Regions from separate parts of the Diaphorobacter ruginosibacter genome, predicted to be linked through region 2. Evidence: predicted binding sites of a transcription regulator. Region 2 holds the regulator's gene; each other region holds the start of a gene.
What was found. Region 2 encodes FNR, which switches genes on or off when oxygen is low (the NO sensors DNR and NnrR bind a similar motif). Its sites were predicted from a motif close to TTGATNNNNATCAA; they were not measured.

Region 1 (6,810 bases), 2.5 Mb from region 2:
GCACAGCTTTCGCGGCACAAGGCAGGTCTGGCCCCGATGGCTCCCGATGAGAAGACACAGGCCTTCATGACCCAGGCCGTTCTGTCGCTCAGTGATGTACAGCTGTATCCTGCGCCGGTATTCTTCGAGTTGAAGAATTTCGAGCAGGTGCAGGCGAGTGTTTTCCAGGTGGCTCGCGCTCCTGGCAAGACCATCGTGTATCTGGGCTGCCTGTTCCTGATCATCGGCGTGTTCGCGATGCTGTATGTGCGCGAGCGCCGCATCTGGATCTGGTTCACACCGGCAGACCAGGGTTCGAAGGCCGTGATGGCCATGTCCACGAATCGCAAGACTCTGGACGGAGACAAAGAGTTCGAGACATTGAGCGGAAAATTATTGGGGATCGCAAGCCACCCCGGAGGTAACGCAACATGAACACCGCCACGACGACGACCACTACCATGACCCTCAATGAGGGGTTTTTCGCGCGACGCAACTGGTTCGACTGGGTGTTCGCGCTGCTTGTCGCGGCGGGAGGCATCTTCGCGCTGCAGCGCTATGGTCATGCCATGGATGTCTACGAGAAGGGCATCCTGATCGGAACCATTCCCTGCGCCATCTGGCTGGGCTGGTTCTGGCGCCCGCTCGCAACACTGATGCTGGTGGTCGCCGCGGCGGCACTGGGGGCGATCGGCCTGTATCAGAACGACGGGGCGGGCGACCTGGCGCGTGCCGACAGCGTTTTCCTGCTCAAGTACTTCATCTCCAGCCAGTCCGCGATCCTGTGGATGAGCATGCTGTTCTTCATCAGCACGGTGTTCTACTGGGTCGGCATGTTCGTGAAGGGCGAGAGCGAGACGATGATGAAGCTCGGTTCCCGCGTGGCATGGACTGCCGTCGGCATGGCGCTGATCGGCACGATGGTGCGCTGGTACGAGAGCTACCAGATCGGTCCGGACATCGGCCACATCCCGGTCAGCAACCTGTATGAAGTGTTCGTCATGTTCTGCTGGATGACGGCATTGTTCTACCTCTATTTCGAAGGCCAGTACAAGACGCGTGCGCTGGGCGGCTTCGTGATGCTGGTGGTGAGCGCCGCAGTCGGATTTCTGCTCTGGTACACCGTGGCGCGCGATGCGCAGCAGATCCAGCCTCTGGTTCCTGCGCTCAAGAGCTGGTGGATGAAGCTGCACGTGCCGGCCAACTTCGTTGGCTACGGGACCTTCGCGCTGTCGGCCATGGTGGCGTTTGCCTACCTGATCAAGCAGCAGGCCAGTGAGACGCGCTGGTACAAGTTGGCACCGCTGTGGCTGCTGGGCGTGGCGCTGTGTTTCGAGCCGCTGGCGTTCCGCCAGACGCAGCAGACGGGCAGCTCCTACTGGATGATCTATTTCGGTATTTCCGCCCTGATCGTCGCGGGCATCCTGCTGGCACGAAAGACCATCGCGGAGCGCCTGCCTGCACTCGAGGTGCTGGACGACGTGATGTACAAGGCGATCGCCGTGGGTTTCGCCTTCTTCACCATTGCCACCGTGCTGGGCGCGCTGTGGGCGGCAGAGGCCTGGGGCGGATACTGGAGCTGGGACCCGAAGGAGACCTGGGCGCTGATCGTGTGGCTGAACTATGCAGCCTGGTTGCACATGCGCCTCATGAAGGGCCTGCGCGGCACCATGTCGGCCTGGTGGGCGCTGGTTGGGCTGGCGGTCACCACCTTCGCCTTCCTCGGCGTGAACATGTTCCTGAGCGGCCTGCACAGTTACGGTGAACTTTGAGCGGTCCGGCTGACTCCATGTGATGTGCCCGTGCTCTCCGGTGCGGGCCCATGCGCAACAGATGCGGAGGCACAAGTCATGTTGATTCGTACAAACGACAGCGGTTTCAACCACCCTCATCCCTCGGAGATCACACCGCGTGCGGCCTATGAGCGCCGGCAATTCATGCAGGGGCTGGTGGCCGGAGGGGCGGCGGCGTCCGGTGCCCTGGGTCTGTTGCCAGGCGTGGCACAGGCCGCCCAGGGGGACGCGGGCTATACCCTGTCGGGCAAGCTGGCCACACTGCCTTCCATGCGCTCGAAGGTGAGCGGGGCGGCCACGATGGAAAAGCTCACGGCCTACAAGGACGCCACCACCTACAACAACTTCTACGAGTTCGGCACGGACAAGTCGGATCCCGCTCGCCATGCCGGAACCTTGCGTACCCGACCGTGGAAGGTGGAGGTGACGGGGCTGGTCGGCAAGCCCATGACCTTCGGCATCGAGGAGCTTCTCAAGCTCAGCGCCCAGGAGGAGCGTGTCTACCGGCTGCGCTGCGTGGAGGGCTGGTCGATGGTGATTCCCTGGATCGGCTATTCGCTGTCGGAGCTGCTCAAGCGTGTGGAGCCGACGGCGGCGGCAAAGTATGTGGAGTTCGTCACGCTGGCCGACAAGGCGACGATGCCGTTCGTGGGCTCGCGCGTGCTGGACTGGCCCTACACGGAGGGCTTGCGGCTGGACGAGGCGATGCATCCGCTCACGCTGCTGTCCTTCGGCATGTATGGCGAGGTGCTGCCGAATCAGAATGGTGCGCCGGTGCGCCTGGTCGTGCCATGGAAGTACGGCTTCAAGAGTGCCAAGAGCATCGTCAAGATCGTGCTCACCGACAAGGAGCCGGGCACGGCCTGGAACAAGGCCGCGAAGAATGAGTACGGCTTTTACTCCAACGTGAATCCCGATGTGGACCATCCGCGCTGGAGCCAGGCCACGGAGCGGCGCATCGGTGAAGACGGCCTGTTCGCCCGCAAGCGCAAGACGCTGATGTTCAACGGCTACGAGGCGCAGGTCGGCCAGCTGTATGCCGGCATGGATCTCAAGAAGTACTACTGATGGACAGGGCGGGGTCTTGAGGTTCGGCGGGCCGGCATTCATTCTTTCGTGATGCAGAAAAATTCTTCCCAAGCGACGGATGCCGTGCTGCGCGGCCGGTGGGTCAAGCCGCTGGCCTTCATGCTGTGCCTTGTCCCATTCTCATGGTTGCTGTACGCCGCGTTCAATGATCAGCTGGGCGCCAACCCAGCCGAGGCGCTGGTGCGTTCCACGGGGGACTGGACGCTTCGCATGCTCTGCGTGGTGCTGGCAGTCACGCCCCTGCGGCAATGGCTGGCGCTGCCATCGCTCGGGAGGCTGCGACGCATGCTGGGTCTGTTTGCCTACTTCTATGCGGCACTGCACCTGCTTTCCTATGCCTGGTTCGACATGGGGTTCGAGCTTCCCGAGTTGCTGCGTGACATCGCCAAGCGGCCATTCATCCTGGTGGGATTCGCGGCATTCCTTCTGCTGACCGCGTTGGCGATCACATCCCCCAAAGCGGCCGTCAGGGCCCTGGGCGGCAAGCGCTGGCAGATGCTGCACCGCGCCGTCTACCTCTGCGCTGGTCTTGCACTGCTGCATTTCTTCTGGATGCGCGCAGGCAAGAACAACTTTGCCGAAGTCTTTGTCTATGCGTTCATCGTGGCCGGGCTGCTGCTGGCGCGGGTGGCGTGGCGGCTGCGCAGCCGGCGGCAGGCGGCGGCCTGAAGGACTCGGCAGTGCCTGCTGCCGACAGCAGCGAAATAGTCGGCGAACCAGTCAGCGCGCTGGGCAGGATCAGGGTCGAAACTGGCGGGAGACCGGGTCGATCCTGCCCGTGGGCAACTGGTAGCTTCGTTCATCGAACAGGTCGATGCCGCAGGCGAGGCCATCCAGCCAATTGTAGAAGTCGTTGATCGCCTGGGTGCCTTTGATCGGGGCGCCATGCTGCGGAACAATCATGGCGACATCCAGCTGCCGGGCCATGCGTGTCCACAGCCGCAAGATCTTGTTGGACACCATGTAGCGCCTGTGGAAGCCTTCCATGCGCGCGATGTGCGGGAGCAGATCGGTCACGGGCTCGCGAGCTTCCGTGCCCGACATCATCGACACGCCCAGATCGCCGCTGAACAGAATCTTGCTGATGGGGTCGTAGAAGTGGAAATTGCCTTCCGCATGCATGAAGTGCGCGGGCAGGAGGTGCAGCACGGATTGCCCCAGGGGAAGCTGTGCGCCCTGGTCCGGGACGCCGATCACGCGGTTTTCCGTCTTGCCAACCTTGGTGAAATGCGGTGCAAAGCGCTCCCAGATGCGCGAGATGACCAATTGCGCCTTGGTGCTGGTCATCCAGCGATCCAGCGAGGCGATGATGTCCGGATCGGCGTGGGAGGCCACCAGATAGGAGAGCCTGCTCGGCGGGAAGTACTTCGTCATTCCCATGAACAGTTCGTTGAACGCGAGATTTCCGCCCGGATCCAGGATGGCACCGGTATCGCCGTCGACGATCAGGAACTGATTCGCTTGAACTGCCGCGCCATCTTCCTCGATCAGGTCCGAGAACATCAGGCAGATATGGCGCTTGTCTCGGTAAAGTTCTACGGGTTCCAGTGACATAAAGCAGCTTTGAATCAAAAGCTGCAATTTATGCGGGATATCAATAAGTCGTATTGATTGAAATCAAGACGCGACCCGGGGCAGGGCGAGACACGAGGGCAAGGAGTGTCGTTGCCGCCTCACGCTATCATGGCTGCGAACGGGAGGCCGGGCTGGGCTCGGCGGTGCTTGCGGGGGCCGCCTCCCGGGACGGCTTCCTGGCTGGATTCAGCGTTTCCGGCAGGGTGGCGCGCTGTGCGGCGGCCGGCTCGGTCGGCAGATACAGCGGGCCGCGCTGCCCGCAGGCAACAGTGACCACCGCAATCCCGCCAAGGGCAATGGTCCTGAATAGAATTTGGCAAGACTTCAACATATCTGAATTGTAATGACTGACCTTGAATTCATGGATCGCGCAGAAAAAGTTCTTCTGGCCATCGAACAATGCTGCGACACCATCAACGAAAACACGGATGCCGACCTGGACAGCCAGCGCTCCGGCGGGTTGGTGACCATCACCTTCAGCAACCGCAGCCAGATCGTGGTCAACCTGCAGAAGCCGCTGCACGAAATCTGGATGGCGGCCCAGAGTGGTGGCTACCACTACAAGTTCGATGGCGAGGTGTGGCGCGACACCAAGGGGAGTGGCGAGTTCTTCGCAGAACTGAGCCGCGATGCGAGCGCGCAGTCAGGGCAGGCACTCGTTTTCAAGATCGAAGCTTGACAAGGGGCTGCCGAAAGGAGGTGGATTCCGCTTTTGCTTGAGCAGTGAGCCTGCGAAGTGACCGAGGCGCTTGGAACTCGCACCACAACGCCGAGACAGGGTTTGAGACGAGGCGTCGCCGACGCAGACATACCTTTTGGTAGGCAAGGAGGCGCAACGAAGGATCAAGCCCTGTATCGGCGCCTCCGCACGGTTGAACAGTCGAAGCCGGAGGCTTCGTTTGAGCATGCCAGTGCAGGCGTATAGCGCTTCATTTGCGTGCCGAATGTTGTTGACTCGGTACTTCAATAAAAAAGGCCGCCTGATGGCGGCCTGTTTCAATTGCGGAACAGATCCAGGATCTTGTTGCGCTCTTCGGTGGCGGGCGGTGCGGTCGGTGCAACGCCGGATGCAGCCCCCCCGGAGTCGAGTCCCACGTTGGCAACACCGCCGCTGCGTGCATATTCCTCGTACATCCAGTCACCACTCACATTCACGAGGCCAGGCGGCACGGTAGGTTCCGAAACGGGGACGCCCTTGAGTGCCCGCTCCATGTAGCTGATCCAGATGGGCAGGCTCAGGCCGCCGCCGGTTTCACGGCTACCCAGGTTGCGCGGCGTGTCGTAGCCGATCCAGGTGACGGCCACGTTCGTCGGCTGGAAGCCGGCAAACCAGGCATCGAATGCGTCGTTGGTCGTCCCTGTCTTGCCATAGATGTCGGGGCGCTTGAGCGTGCCCTGCGCGCGGGCCGCGGTGCCCGAACGGGCGACTTCCTGCAGCAGGCTGTCCATGATGAAGGCGTTGCGGGCATCGATGGCACGCTCGGAATTGGCGAGCGAAGGAGGCTGCACTTCCGAGATCACATGGCCGCGGTGGTCCGTCACGCGGGCGATCAGGTAGGGATTCACGCGGTAGCCGCCATTGGCGAAGACCGAGTAGCCCGTCATGAGCTGCATGGGCGTCACCGAGCCCGCGCCCAGCGCCATCGTCAGGTAGGCAGGCTGCTTGTCCGCATCAAAGCCGAAGCGCGTCACCCAGCTCTGGGCAAACTTCGGCCCCACGGCCTGCAGCACGCGGATGGAGACGAGATTCTTGGAGCGCGCCAGTCCCGTGCGCATGGTCATGGGACCGTCGTAGCGTCCGTCGTAGTTCTTGGGCTCCCAGGGCTGGCCACCGGTGACACCCGCGCTGAAGAACAGCGGCGCATCGTTGATGACCGTGGAGGGGGAAAAGCCCTTTTCCAGCGCGGCGGAGTAGATGAACGGCTTGAAGCTCGAGCCTGGCTGGCGCCATGCCTGGGTGACGTGATTGAACTTGTTCTTGTCGAAGTCGAATCCCCCCACCAGGGCCTTGATGGCGCCCGTGCGCGGGTCGGACGAGACGAATGCGCCCTCCACCTCGGGCAGTTGCGTGATCTCCCAGCCCTGCTTGGGTGTCTGGACGACGCGCACGATGGCCCCGCGGCGAAGCTTGATGTTGGGCGGTGCCTTGTCGCTCAGTCCGGATTGCACCGGCTTGAGGCCGTCACCCGTGATCGTGATGGGCTCGCCATTCGCGCGTGCCACCACCACCTTCTTGGCCGATGCCTCGAGCACGACGGCAGCAAGCACGTTGCCGTTGTCGGGGTGGTTGGCCAGAGCGTCGTCGATGGCGTCCTCAGCCTCGGCGGCATCCTTGGGCAGCTCGACAAAGCGCTCGGGGCCGCGATAGTGCTGG
Region 2 (6,810 bases):
TAGCCGTAGGACAGGCTGCCGGTGCTCTTGCCCCCGAACTCGCTGTCGTTGTCGCGGCGCAGATTGGCCTGCAGCGTGTGTGCCCCGGAATTCATGCCATAGCCCAGCGCAAGGGCGTTCTGCGAACGTTCGCGCTTGAGATCGCCGACAAACTCCGTGGCAGGGTTGTGCAGCTCGTCCTCGCGACGCTCCAGCGATGCCGTGAAGCGGTGTACGCCCAGCCGGTACTCGTTCTGGAACAGATAGCTGCGCACCGTCGTCTCGGTCATGTAGAAGTTGGGCGTGGTGCTGTACTTCGAATTCGACTGGTTGACCTGCAGTCGCGTGCTGTAGCTGTCGTTCCACTTGGCATCCCACAGCAGATCGGCGGTACGCAGTTGATGGTGGTTGCGGTCGTCGGCCTTGAGTCCGGCGTCATACTGCGAATTCAGATTGCTGGCCAGCACCGAGGCCTGCAGGCGCTGGCCGGGCGCGAACGTCCAGCCCACGCGGGCATTGCCGGAATTGCGCTTGTAGCCGTCGTCGTCCGGGTTGAACGTTGCCGCGGGCCGGATATTGAAGCCGTCGCTGCCCTCATGCGCTACGCCGACCGAGTAGTCGATGGCACCAGAGCTGCCGCTCACGCCGGCCTCGGCCGTGCGCGTGCCGCGCGAGCCCACGCCCACGCCGACGTAGGGGGCTGGCTTGCCCTCGCCCTTCTTGGTGAACAGCTGGATCACGCCCGACACGGCGTCCGAGCCATAGACCGCCGCGGCAGGGCCGCGCAGCACCTCGATGCGGTCAATCTGCGAAAGCGGAAGCTGCTCCCACACCACGCCTCCGGTCGACTGCGAGTCGATGCGCACGCCGTCAAGGTATACGGCGGTGAACCGGTTCTCGCCGCCGCGCACATAGACGCTGCTGGTGTTGCCCGGCCCGCCATTGCGCGTGAACTGGATGCCCGGAACGCGCGCCAGAACGTCCACGACGCCCACGGCACCGCTGTTGCGGATGGTCTCGGAGTCGATGATCGACACGTCGGCGACCAGGTCGGACAGGGGTTGCTCCACGCGCGTGGCGGTCACCACGGTTTCGCGCAAGGTGGACTCGGTGGCAGCCTGAGCGAGCAGCGTCTGGGAAAACGAGGGGAACGCAGCGGCCAGCGCCAAGGGCAGCACCGCAGCACGGGCCAGCACAACAGATTGAGTTGTCATCGTGGACAAAAAGAAAGAAGTCGCCGCGTCCGACCTCCCCGTCGGCACATGGGCATCACAGCCCGGACGCGCGAAGACGCCTGCCGGACTTTTCCGGCAGGATGCTCTCGTCGCATCCAGAACCACCGTGTTGGCCGGTATCCGGGCTGGCGGCGCACTCCTTGACCGCCTTCCCGCATGCTTGTTCAAGGCACACAGTGGCTGTGATGGCAAAGAGGGAATCCCCGGGGCGCCCGGCGGGGCGCCTGAAGGAATTCGTCCGCTGACCGTTGCGGGGGCAGCGCAGGCTGAGGGTTTTTCCATGGCGGAGACCCCTCCCTGCTTCCCGTTGAACTGCAGCGTGTGAACCACGCTGCGAGCACCAACGACGTAATTTTACGATTGTTTGTGCAGCGATCCGTACAATAGGTGTTGTATGGCTCCACCATCCTCCCAAGACCAGATCGCCGAGCGCGTCGAGCGCCTGTTGGTTCGCTATGCTGAACTGCAGCGCACCAACGCACTGCTGTCCCAGCAGGTTCTGACTCTGACGCAAGAGCGCGACTCCCTCAAATCCCGCCTGCAGACAGTTCGCCACCGCATGGACTCGCTGCTGGAGCGGCTTCCCGACATTCCGGATACGAAAGACGACGCCTCATGAAGCAGATCGAGGTCCAGATCATGCAGCAGAGCTATCTGCTGAGCTGTCCCGAAGGCCACGAACCGCGCATGCTGGAAGCCGTCGAACGGGTGGATGCGGCGATGACGCGCATCCGCGATGCCGGCAAGGTGCGCGCACGCGAACGCATCGCTGTGCTGGCCGCGCTGAACATGGCCTTCGAGATATCCGATCACGAGGCTGCGGCTTCGGCTTCCAGGGCCAGGGAGCAAGAACAGGCCGAGGCCGCGAGCAACGGCATGGTCGCACATCCGGCCCAGGCCCAGCAGCCCCAGGCCTCTTCGCCGGAAAGCGACGAACGCATGGCCCATCTGCTGGAGCGACTGGATTCCGCCCTCGGCGAGGACGGCCGCCTGTTCTGACGATTCACAGTCTCGCGAAGATACGCCACCCGGCGGCATGAAATGCCCTCGTCGGCCACGAGGGCGCCCGTGGCGCAATTACAATAGGCTCGTCTGCGGTGTTGCCGGGTTTTATATTTCCTTGAACCAATGCTCACTGAGCACGGGCTTGATACATCACCTGATGAGCGTGATCGTCTCGCGTCAGATGAACCCAACGTCAGGTTGCTCTTGCCCACCTGAACCCCCGGTTCAGGATGACGATCCGGTGGCACTTGCAGACACCTTGAATTCCCCCTGATCGCCCCGACGCCCACGGCGGGCATACGCTTGGCGATCATGTCACGCACCACGGCGCCTGCTGCTGGTGCACCACCCCCCACCACAACGCCGTGGCACCCAATGCCACCAGCACGATGCCGCTGAGGCGCACGCCCCATGCGGCCATGCGGGGCGTTGTGAGGCGTTCGCGAAAATGCAGCCAGCCCCAGTGCCCCGTCCACAGCCATAGTCCGCTTGCCAGCGCAAACATGGACATGGCCAGGGCGCCCGCCAGCGGGCCGCCGCTCAAGGCCGCCAGCATCGCGGCCGAGTAGAGAAAACCACACGGCATCAGCGCCCAGCCGCAACCCACGGCCAACACACCGCCCGGCCTGTCCACCGCCGACTTCACGCGCGACCACACGCCACGTCCCGCGCGCTCCATCCAGGCGGGAGCCTGCAGCCGCATGACCAGCATGAGCCCCCAGGCGATGATCGCAATGTGCATGGCTGTCCAGATCGGACGCAGCGCGCTGGTGCCCTGGCTGAACCAGGCCAGCCGGTCCATGGCATAGGCAGCCAGCGCCCCCAGCGCCGCATAGCCGGCGACGCGCCCCCCATGGAACAGGATGGATTGCCACGGCAAGCGCCGTCGCCGCACGAAACGTACGGGCTGCTCGCGCGCAGACTCCTTACCGCCACGCGCGAGCAAGGCCCCGCAGGGCGCGGAGCACATCACCAGGCAATGCGCCCCTCCCAGCAGCCCCATCAGAAAAGCGGTCCAGGCCAACGCCCACATGGGTCTGCGGATCAGATGATGCGCGAGAAGCGCTCACGGTTGCGGTTGCCCTGGAGATAGCGATCGAACACCATCGCCACGCCACGCACGAAGTGCCAGCCCATGGGGGTGACCTCGATGCGGTCTTCATGCAACTGCACAAGGCCCTGCTCGTCCATGGCCTGCAACTGTTCCAGCTCCGCCGCGAAGTAGCTCTCGAAATCGATGAGCCAGGCCTGCTCGATGGACTCGAAGACCAGCTCTCCCTGGCACATCAGCGCCATGATGACGGAGCGGCGCAGCAGATCGTCGCGCGAAAGCGCCAGGCCACGCACAATGGGCAAGCGCCCCCGGTTGATGGTGTCGTAGTACTCGTCCAGGGTCTTGGCGTTCTGGCTGTAGGTTGCGCCAACCTTGCCGATTGCCGAGACTCCCAGGCCGATCAGGTCGCAATCGGGCTGCGTGCTGTAGCCCTGGAAATTGCGATGCAGGCGACCCTGCCGCTTGGCCACTGCCAGGGAGTCGTCCGGCAGCGCGAAGTGGTCCATGCCGACATAGACGTACTCCGCATTCTGAAACACCTCCAGCGAACGCGCGAGCATGGCCACCTTCGCCGCAGGCAGCGGCAGTTCATCGGTCACGATGCGGCGCTGCGGCTTGAACCGCTCCGGCAGATGGGCATAGGCGTAGAGCGCGATGCGGTCCGGACGCAGCTCGCACACCTGCGCCAACGTGCGGTCGAAGGACTCGGGGGTCTGGCGCGGCAGCCCATAGATCAGGTCGACATTCACCGAATGGAATCCGATCCTGCGCGCTTCCTCCACCAGCCGGAAGACCTGCTCGGCGGGCTGTATCCGGTGAACGGCCTTCTGCACCTCGGGATCGAAGTCCTGCACACCGAAGCTCAGGCGGTTGAAGCCCAGTTGTCGCAAAAACGCCAGGCGATCATTGTCGACAGTCCGCGGGTCGATCTCGATGGAGTATTCGCCATCCGGAACAAGAACGAAACTCCGGCGGATCATGGACATCAGGTCCTGCAGGCCCTCATCGGTCAGAAATGTTGGGGTGCCTCCACCAATATGCAGCTGGCTCACATGCTGGATGACACCACAGTGCTCTGTGTGCAAATCGATTTCTCGACTCAGATAGCGAAGATAGGCTTCCGCCCGCTCCGGATGTTTGGTGATAATCTTGTTGCACGCACAGTAATAACAAAGCGATTCACAGAACGGGACGTGCACGTAGAGGGACAAAGGCAACGCCTTGGCATTCGAGCCGATGCGTCGCTGTTGTAGAGCGAGGATATAGTCGTCTTGACCGAACGCTTCCACGAAGCGGTCTGCCGTTGGATAGGACGTATAGCGGGGCCCAGACACGTCAAATTGACGGATGAGATCTGATGTGACAACAGTCATAGCGAATTCCAAAGGTTCGCCGCTACTGTGCCGCAGCCTCCGGAGAATGTCCTTGACACAGGTCAATCCAGTTTTCATGTTGACTGGGACAATGCATCCTGTTTTTCCTATATGCCAACGGCAGAGGCGAGTGGAACTCAGTCCACTTTTCGGAAGCCGATAACTTGTACAAGGCGCCATTGCAAATGACACCGCAAACCATCAAAGTCGCATGCTCCAATTGCAACCTGCGAGAACTTTGCATGCCTCTCGGGCTGTCCGAGGAGCAGCTGAAACGACTTGACGAAATCGTCGCCGTGCGCCGCAAGGTCAAGCGCGGAGGGACGCTGTTCCGCAATGGCGAGCCTTTCACGTCCCTGTTTGCCATTCGCACGGGTTTCTTCAAGACCTGCGTGGCCACCGAAGACGGCCGCGACCAGGTGACAGGCTTCCAGATGGCGGGAGAAATCATTGGCCTTGACGGCATCGTGAGCGACCGCCACACCTGCGATGCAGTGGCGCTGGAAGATGCCGAGGTCTGCGTCATGCCTTTCGACAACATCGAAGAGCTGTCGCGCGAGGTCAAGGCCCTTCAGCACCATGTGCACAAGATCATGAGCCGCGAGATCGTCCGCGAGCATGGCGTCATGCTGCTGCTGGGCAGCATGCGCGCTGAAGAGCGCCTTGCCGCATTCCTGCTCAATCTCGTGCAACGCCTTCACGCGCGTGGCTTTTCCCAGTCCGAGCTGGTACTGCGCATGACACGCGAGGAAATCGGCAGCTACCTGGGCCTCAAGCTCGAGACCGTGAGCCGCACCTTCTCCAAATTCGTCGAGGAAGGCGTGGTGGAGGTCAAACAGCGCCACGTCCGTATCCTGGATGCCGGTGCACTGCGCAATATCGTCAACAGCCAGCAAGCTTGCCATTGAGTCATTGAGTCATGGAGCTGCTGTGAAGTCACGACAGCTGCCGCCCGATGAGCCCGCGCCTTGGAGCGGCACGGCTCATCGGGGGGAACGAAAAAAACACGGAGCGGGTGCAATCAGCATCCTGGCAAGTCAACAAGGCTGAAGCAATTCCCAGGCGAAAGAGCGAAGTCCGCCGTTGACGTAATTGCCTACAAGCCCTCTGCATGAATCAAATCGACACATGCCAGCGGACTCGGGCGATCTGCGTTGCGTTGAAATCGTCGCACCAGCTGCTTGCCGCACCACTCGTACAGAGGGGCCTTGATTTCCCCCTACCCTATCGCTACGACAACAACGTCACGCGGAAAACTTCGCGCAATCCGCCGGCCTCTCATCACAAGGTACCGGGCAGCGATTGACCTCGAATGGCGAAAGCGAGAGCAGCGTCGTCAAGCCGCTTGCCACCATGATGATGGCCCAGAACGCAAAGAAGGCCAGCGTGTAGACACCCTGCCTGGAGAGGTTCACCGGCTGGTCAAACCATTCAAGCGCCTGCGGATCCACGAAGGCGAACACCAGCATTTCCAAGACGGCCGCCATCAGAAAGGCCGGCCAGGCGATCCACATGAGTCGTTGTGCTTTCATCGTCTTCCCCGTTGATTGGCGTTGTTCGCTCGTCCTCTTCATCCGAGCATGGATGGGTCATTCGCAGATTGCCGGCCAGAGACCAGTGCTTGTGAGCTCATGGGTAAGGGAACACATTTGATGGGTGTCCATTGATCTGAGTCATAGGCGCTGGCGCATTGAAGCGATTCTCTTCCATCCCCCATCGATGCAATGCACGGTATCACTGCCTTGCCGTGCTGTACATAGCACAAGCCCTGCCTGCAAAGCCCTGCCATGATCTGTGGCCTGCCGCTCTACCGCTTCACGCATTCCAGCACTCACTGGTCTGCAGGACGCATGGAGTCGTCGTCGGTAGCCGCATGGTTGCGCCCCTTCACCGCAGGCATCATGCTTCGTTCCTGTCCCTGCTGCCTGAGCGTCTCATTGATGTTCAAGCCCCGCTGGTAATAGTCTTCTTCCACGACAGGATCGGGAGTGCGGATCGCAATCCACAACGTGATGAAGCCGGCCACCACCACGATGGCCGGGCCCGCAATGATCATCCATACCATGCCGAACCGCCACCAAGGCTGCGCGGCGGCCGGCGCATCCTTCGATGCATTCAATGAAGTATCAACCGTAGTCTGCATTTTTCAAGCTCCTTGAAGGCG
Region 3 (6,810 bases), 1.8 Mb from region 2:
GTCAGTGCCCAGGCGCTTGCCGCCGCAGCCGACCGCTTCGGCCGCGTGACGCTCCCGCGTCTGAACAACGCCGCCGATCAGACCGGCCGCGCCGCGCAGCGCCTGGGCCGTACGGCGGACAACATCAACGAGAACCCGCAGGCCCTGATCTTCGGACCCGGCGCCGGTGCGGCGGGCCCCGGCGAGCCCGGGTTCGTGGCGCCGCTGGCCACACAAACCACCCCTGCGCATTGAAAGGTGCAGCGTCCATGGCAACCACACCTTCCTCTTCTTTTTCTTCTTCTTATTATTATTTTTCTTTCTTCCCTGCTCCACGCGTGGCGCTCTCGCTGGCGCTGGCGGCCCTGCTGGCAGGCTGCGGCTCCATCCTGCCCACGCCACCGCAGCGCGCGGATGTCTATGACTTCGGCCCCGGGCTGACCGCTGCCCAGGCGAACGCACCGTCGGCGCCATCGGCACAGCCACGCCAGCCGCTGCCACCGATCGCGCTGGCCGACTTCGCCACCGCCGGCCTGCCCGATGGCCGCACCGCGCTGTTCTACCGGCTGGCCTATGCGAACCCGCAGGTGCTGTATCCCTACACGCTCGCGCGCTGGAGCCAGACGCCTGCCACGCTGATGCAGATGGCCGTGCGCGATCGCCTGAGCCTGCAGAGCCGCGCGGTGATCTATGGCGACCAGAACATCGACCAGCAGGTCACGGGCGGCAAGTCACCCACGGTCCTGCGCGCGGAGGTGGAGGAGTTCAGCCACGTGTTCAGCTCCGAGAAGGAAAGCACGGGCCTCGTGCGGGTGCGTGCCTCGCTTGTCGCCTCGCTGAAGGCAGGTGACGAACTCATTGCGCAGCGCCTCTTTGTCGTGCAGCGCCCGGCCCCGTCGCAGGACGCCGCGGGTGGCGCGAAGGCGCTTTCGGAAGCCGCAGCGCAGGTGGCCGACGAGATCGCGCAATGGGTTGCGCAGAGTGGGTATTGAGCCGGCCTGCACGGGAAGGCATTCAGGAAGACCAAGATGACGACGAATCAAGAACTGCAACAGCAACAGACCATCGATCTGGCACACATCAACGCAACCCTGGGCCGTGATGCGCAGGGTCTCGTGGACTGGGCCGTGGGGCTCGGCAAGACCAGCATCGTGACCACCAATTTCCGCCCCTTCGAGGCGGTGATCCTGCACATGTGCGCACGCGCGCAGCCCGACATGCGCGTGATCTGGATGGACAACGGCTACAACACCGAGGCGACCTACCAGTTCGCGGATGAGGTGACGAAGCAACTGGGCTTGAACCTGTCGATCTACCTGCCGCGCCGCAGCCGTGCGCACCGCGAGGCGGTCGACGGCCCGGTGCCGGCGCTGGACGATCCGCGCCATGCGGCATTCACCGAGGAAGTGAAGCTCGAGCCGTTCGCCCGCGCTCTGCGCGAGACGGCCCCCGAGGTCTGGTTCACGGCGTTGCGCGCGACGGATACGGCGGTGCGGGCGCAGATGGAGCCGGTGAGCATCAATCCGGATGGGCTCATCAAGGTGGCGCCTCTGCTGCATTGGTCGTCCAAGCAGCTCTATGAATACCTCGTGGAGCACGGGTTGCCCAACAATTTTGATTATGTCGATCCCACGAAGGGGGAGGACAATCGGGAGTGCGGGTTGCATCTCTCGCATTGATTTTTGCGGAGTCTTTTTTTCGCTTGGGTTGGGGCTTTTTTGTTGCCAAGGTCCGTTTTAGGACAGAGGCCGGGACTGCCCCCGGCGGGGGCACGCCCGGCCTCCGCCCTCAACACCCCAGCAGAAACTTCTGCATGGCACAGCAAGGCAAGGCAAAGACACCCCCCACCCCAAGGCTGTTCCCAACAGCGAATATACGAAACGTATATTCATCGTATGATCCCCTCATGGGAATCGTAAAAATATCCGACGAATTGCACGACTGCATCCGCCTCTCCAGCGCGGCGCTCAGTCGCTCCATCAATGCACAGGCCGAGCACTGGCTGCGCGTGGGACAGATGGCGGAGCATCATCCAGAGCTCAACTACGCGGGCATCTGTGCGCTGCTGCTCGAAGAGGCGCGCAGTGCCGAGCAGGGGGCGAAAGCACCTGTGCGGCTGGTCAAGGGAGGCCGGTCGTGAGACGGGGAAAGCAGCGCGTGGTGCCGATTCGCGGCGCCGATGAGATTGCCCTTTCGCGTGAGGCAGGGGGACTGGCGGCCAGTGTGCTGGCCATGCTGACGCCGCACGTGCAGCCAGGGGTCTCCACCGATGATCTCGACCGGCTGTGCCATGACTTCATCGTCAACGAACTCGGGTGCGTGCCGACCAATGTGGGCTACGGGGGGTTCCCCAAGACCGTGTGCACCTCGGTCAACCATGTCGTGTGCCACGGCATTCCGTCGCCGGGAGAGATCCTCAGGGACGGCGACATCATCAATGTCGACGTGGCCGTCACCACGTCCCGGGGCTGGATCGGCGACACGAGCCGGATGTATTACGTGGGGCAGCCAGGGAACCAGGCAAAGCGGCTGGTGGAGACGACCTATGAGGCGCTGCTGGCCGGCATTCGTGCCGTGAAGCCTGGCGCGACGCTGGGCGATGTCGGATTTGCGATCCAGAGCGTCGCGCAGCGCGAGCGCTTCGGCGTCGTGCGCGAGTATTGCGGGCACGGCATCGGCACGGTCTATCACGACGAGCCGCAGGTGCTGCACTATGGCGTCCCGGGCCACGGCCTGGTGCTGGAGCCGGGCATGATCTTCACGATCGAGCCCATGCTCAATGCCGGCAAGGCCGCCACGCGCGAGCTCAGCGACGGCTGGACGGTGATCACCAACGACAAGTCGCTGTCGGCCCAGTGGGAGCACATGGTGGCGGTCACCGAGACAGGCTATGACGTGCTCACGCGCTGGCCCGACGGGACGGGACCCTACGCCACCATCTGATTCTCGCAATGAGCAGGCGATAGCTTCGCTCTTGGCGACTGACATACATCAAAGTGCAGGAAGAGCCACGCTCCTAATCTGTCGAGTCGTCCGTGCGCGCTGCCGATTGCCGCAGCGCGCTTATCCGGACCCAAGACGGAAGAAAGAGGAGCAGCCATGGTGGCACTGCAATGGTCTGAAGAAATGGCGCTGGACCTGCCCTTGATGGATCAGACGCATCAGGAGTTCGTCGAGTTGCTGCAGGCGGTCGAGACGGCGGACGACGCCTCGGTGCTCGCGGCCTGGAAGGCACTGGTGGCGCATACCGACGCCCACTTCGCGCAGGAAGACCGCTGGATGGCGGCCACCCGGTTCGCATCGGGCAATTGCCACAGCGTGCAGCACAAGGTGGTGCTGCAGGTGATGCGCGAGGGAACGGAGCGCGCCGAAAACGGTGAACTGTTCGTGTTGCGCGAAATGGGCCGTGAACTGCAGGCCTGGGTCGTGCAGCACACCCAGCTCATGGATGCGGCCCTGGCGCTGCATTTGCGCCGCGTGGGATACAACCCCGAGACGGGCGAGGTGCTGTCGCCCGACCACCTGCCCGCCGAGCCCATCCATGGCTGCGGCGGTGCCTGCTCGCCGCGGGATGAGGAGGCGCACGGCGAACGGGGTGAATTGGCTGCCGCGACCACGGATGCCTAGCGGCTGCGATCGCGTGTGAGCAGCAGGGCCGCCATGTGCCAGGACAGCTGGCGCAGCGCCTGGCGCAATGCGGGCGACACCGCGCGCCGGCGCGGAGCGTAGGCGGCGGCCAGCACCTGCTGCTTGGCACGGTGCAGGGATTGCCGGTCGCGCGCGGCAATCGCCCGCGACAGGCGGTCCTGGTAACGCTGTACCCGCTGCACCTCGGTGAAGGTCAGGGCGGGTCCGCAGCCCTCGGGAAGGTGAGGGCCCGTGCTCATGCCACCGCTCCTTCGGCGCCCGACGTGCGCTGGCCGTTGCGGCTGGCGAGCTCATACCAGTTCACCCTGCGCGTGAGGACCATGATGGCGCCCAGCACGAGGAACAGCGCGACCGAGCCCACCACCAGTGCGGTCTGCTCCAGCTGCAGCAGCACGTACAGCATGCCGTAGAGCGTCGCGATACCGAGGCCGAATGGAATGCCGAGCCTGACGCTTCCCAGGATGTGGCTCGCGTAGTAGCCGAGCAGCAGCACGCAGGCGCTCGAAGCGATGGCGTAGGACAGCCCGAACGACAGGTGCTCCGACAGGCTGACCAGCAGCAGGAAGAAGCTCGTGAGCGCGGCGCCGACCAGCAGGTACTGCACGGGGTGCACGCGCAGCTTCTTCATCAGCTCGAACAGTCCCACGGCGACAAAGGTGAGGGCGATGAACAGCACGCCATATTTGGTTGCGCGGTTGGCCAGCAGGTAGGGATTCACGGGATCGACGAAGGCAATGCTGAAGCTGTCCGCGCAGCCCGATACGGGCCTGGCCATGTGGGCGGGGAGGGCGGCGGCCACGTCCACGGCTGCCGAGGTGGTGGCTTCGTACGCCTGGCTCGGTTCGCCACGATCCTCGAAATCGTTGTCTCCGGTGCATGCCCTGCGACCCAGGCGCACATCCTGCTGCGCGGTGGTGGCGAGGGACGACACGCGCCAGCGGGCATCGAAGCCCTCGTCGCTCACCTCGCGCTCGGAAGGCAGAAAGCGGCCGGCAAAGGACGGATGCGGCCAACTGCTTTGCACCTGCACGTCGTTGTTGCCGCCGATCGGAACAAAAGCCACGCTGCGTGTGCCGACGAGTTCCAGGTCGAGGGAGACCTCAAGCGCCTCCTTCTCATTGCGGATGGCCTCGGGCAGGGCTGCATGCAGGCCGCGCGTGTAGATGGGGTGGAACGTGCCGGGCTTGAGCGCGATGCTCTTGCCGTCGAGTTCCATCTGCGCGGTGCGGATGCCGCGCGCATCGCCCACGGCCATCATCAGGATGGGGTCGCCGCATTGCATGCGTGAATCCTTCATCGTGCGCTGCGGGCGCAGTTGCTGCATGTCGGGCCATTGCGCCGTGACCTGGGCCTTGAGCGTGTAGGCGTTGACCTTGTGCAGTCCCCGCGCGCGCTCCTCCATGGCGGCGCGCGTGCGCACCTTCAGGTTTTCGGGCAGGGTGGTGAGCAGGAACTCGCGGCGCTGCTCGCTCACGCTGCGGTCCTTGCCGGTGCCGCTCACCACATCCCAGCTTTCCACGCACGCACTGTGGATGAGGGGGCCGACCAGCGTCTGTGTGCCGGCAAGGCTCTGCACGACGCTGCGCTCGGTCTCGTTGCGGTAGTACTGCCGGTCGTTCACGACGCTCTCGATCATGCCGAGGCCGAACAGCAGCAGCGCGATGACCAGCGCCAGCGCGAAGAGTTTGGAGAGAAGGGGGAATTTCAAGGAAGTGCTCCAGGATCGAAGATGCATGGAGCGCAGTTTTCAGTGCATGGGTGATGCACGCATGAAGTCTGTGAAGCGGGCGTGAAGTCCGGGTGTGAAGTCGCTGCGCGCGGGCCCGGGGCGCAGCGCTGTCGCCCGCCACGGCGTGCTATTTCTTGCTCAGGTGCAACCGGATGCTGAAGCCGGGGTGCGTGTTCGCCATGTCCCAGGCGCCGTCATGCAGATCCAGCACGCGCCGCACGATGGCAAGGCCCAGGCCCGAGCCGCTGCGGGCGCCGTCCGGACGTGCCGTGGTGAAGAATCGCTCGCCCAGGCGCGGCAGCGCATATTCCGGCACGCCGGGGCCTTCGTCGTCCACGGTGATGCTGGCGCCTTGCAGCGAGACGCGCACCGTGCCGCCTTCCGGGGAGAAGTCGATCGCGTTGTCGATCAGGTTGCCGACGGCCAGCGTGATGAGATCGGCTTCCCACGGTCCGCTCGCGCCTTCGCCCTGCAGCACGAGGCGCACATGGCGCTGGGCCGCGCGCGCGGAGCATTGAAGGACGGCCTGCTGCGCGCATTGGCGCAGGGACGTGGGTGCGGCAGGATCGACGTGCTGGCGCTGCTCGAGCTTGCTGAGTTCGAGCAGGCGGTCGATCACGCGCTGCAGGCGCTCGCTCTGCTCCACCACCTGCGCGGCGAACTGGGCGCGGTCGGCGGGTGGCAGGTCTTCCTGCAGCAGTTCGCCCGCGCCGCGAATCGCGGCCACGGGGCTCTTGAGTTCGTGGGTCAGGGCGCGTACATAGCCCTCGACATAGTCGCGGCCCTCGAGCCGCTCGCGCATGCGATCCATGGCGCGCGCCAGGTCGCCGAGCTCGCCGGGCACCTCGGGCACCGCCGGCGGCGTGCTCTGCAGCGCGGTCGGGGCCTGCACGCTGAGTGCATAGTCGCGCAGCCTTCGCACGTGCCAGACGATCCACAGGGTGACCGCGATACCCACCAGCGCCGACAGGGCCAGCAGCAGCACGCCGCCCTTCATGATCTTGCGCTCGGCACGCTCGATGAAGCGCTGCACCGTGCGTGTGGGCTTGGCGACGGTGAGCGCGCCGATGATCCGGTCGCCCGAGAAAATGGGCGCGGCCACGTACATCACGCCGCTCGAGTCGTCGCTTTCCACGTCGCGCGACGCGCGGGCACCGTATTTGCCGCGCAGCGTGAGCGCCACGTCGCGCCAGCGCGAATAGTCCATGCCCTCGGCGCGGCCTTCGCTGTCGAAGATGACGCGCCCCGAGGTGTCCACCACGTAGATGCGGAAGTCAAGCGACTGCTTGGACAGTCCCCAGATGCTCGCATCGATGGGGCGCGTGGCATAGCGCCGCACGCTGCGCGCGAAGGTGCTGTCGCTCTCGGGGCCGGGGAGGGCAAGGCGCATGCGGCCGCTGGCCACCTCGTCGCTGGCGAGCTCGGCCAGGATGTTGGCGGTGTCCACCATCATG

Region 1: the regulator FNR is predicted to act here: its motif matches at 4,469-4,482, upstream of H9K76_RS03835 (oxygen-binding di-iron domain-containing protein).
Region 3: the regulator FNR is predicted to act here: its motif matches at 2,961-2,974, upstream of H9K76_RS00730 (hemerythrin domain-containing protein).

Annotation. Positions count from the first base shown of each region.
Region 1 covers NZ_CP060714.1:838,910-845,719, forward strand. The annotation lists gene H9K76_RS03815 (cytochrome c biogenesis protein ResB) at 1-414, shown strand, start outside; gene ccsB (c-type cytochrome biogenesis protein CcsB) at 411-1,751, shown strand; gene msrP (protein-methionine-sulfoxide reductase catalytic subunit MsrP) at 1,830-2,840, shown strand; gene H9K76_RS03830 (protein-methionine-sulfoxide reductase heme-binding subunit MsrQ) at 2,892-3,530, shown strand; gene H9K76_RS03835 (oxygen-binding di-iron domain-containing protein) at 3,600-4,415, opposite strand; gene lptM (LPS translocon maturation chaperone LptM) at 4,543-4,767, opposite strand; gene cyaY (iron donor protein CyaY) at 4,780-5,115, shown strand; gene H9K76_RS03845 (penicillin-binding protein 1A) at 5,433-6,810, opposite strand, start outside.
Region 2 covers NZ_CP060714.1:3,508,360-3,515,169, forward strand. The annotation lists gene H9K76_RS15945 (TonB-dependent receptor domain-containing protein) at 1-1,193, opposite strand, end outside; cobalamin riboswitch at 1,309-1,574, opposite strand; gene H9K76_RS15950 (DUF904 domain-containing protein) at 1,609-1,833, shown strand; gene H9K76_RS15955 (cell division protein ZapA) at 1,830-2,213, shown strand; RNA gene ssrS (6S RNA) at 2,301-2,480, shown strand; gene H9K76_RS15960 (sulfite exporter TauE/SafE family protein) at 2,530-3,252, opposite strand; gene hemN (oxygen-independent coproporphyrinogen III oxidase) at 3,264-4,646, opposite strand; gene fnr (fumarate/nitrate reduction transcriptional regulator Fnr) at 4,832-5,554, shown strand; gene H9K76_RS15975 (hypothetical protein) at 5,891-6,178, opposite strand; gene H9K76_RS15980 (FixH family protein) at 6,478-6,789, opposite strand.
Region 3 covers NZ_CP060714.1:150,518-157,327, forward strand. The annotation lists gene H9K76_RS00705 (MlaD family protein) at 1-234, shown strand, start outside; gene H9K76_RS00710 (ABC-type transport auxiliary lipoprotein family protein) at 249-971, shown strand; gene H9K76_RS00715 (phosphoadenosine phosphosulfate reductase domain-containing protein) at 1,008-1,658, shown strand; gene H9K76_RS00720 (ParD-like family protein) at 1,886-2,119, shown strand; gene map (type I methionyl aminopeptidase) at 2,116-2,922, shown strand; gene H9K76_RS00730 (hemerythrin domain-containing protein) at 3,079-3,606, shown strand; gene H9K76_RS00735 (hypothetical protein) at 3,603-3,866, opposite strand; gene creD (cell envelope integrity protein CreD) at 3,863-5,335, opposite strand; gene creC (two-component system sensor histidine kinase CreC) at 5,484-6,810, opposite strand, start outside.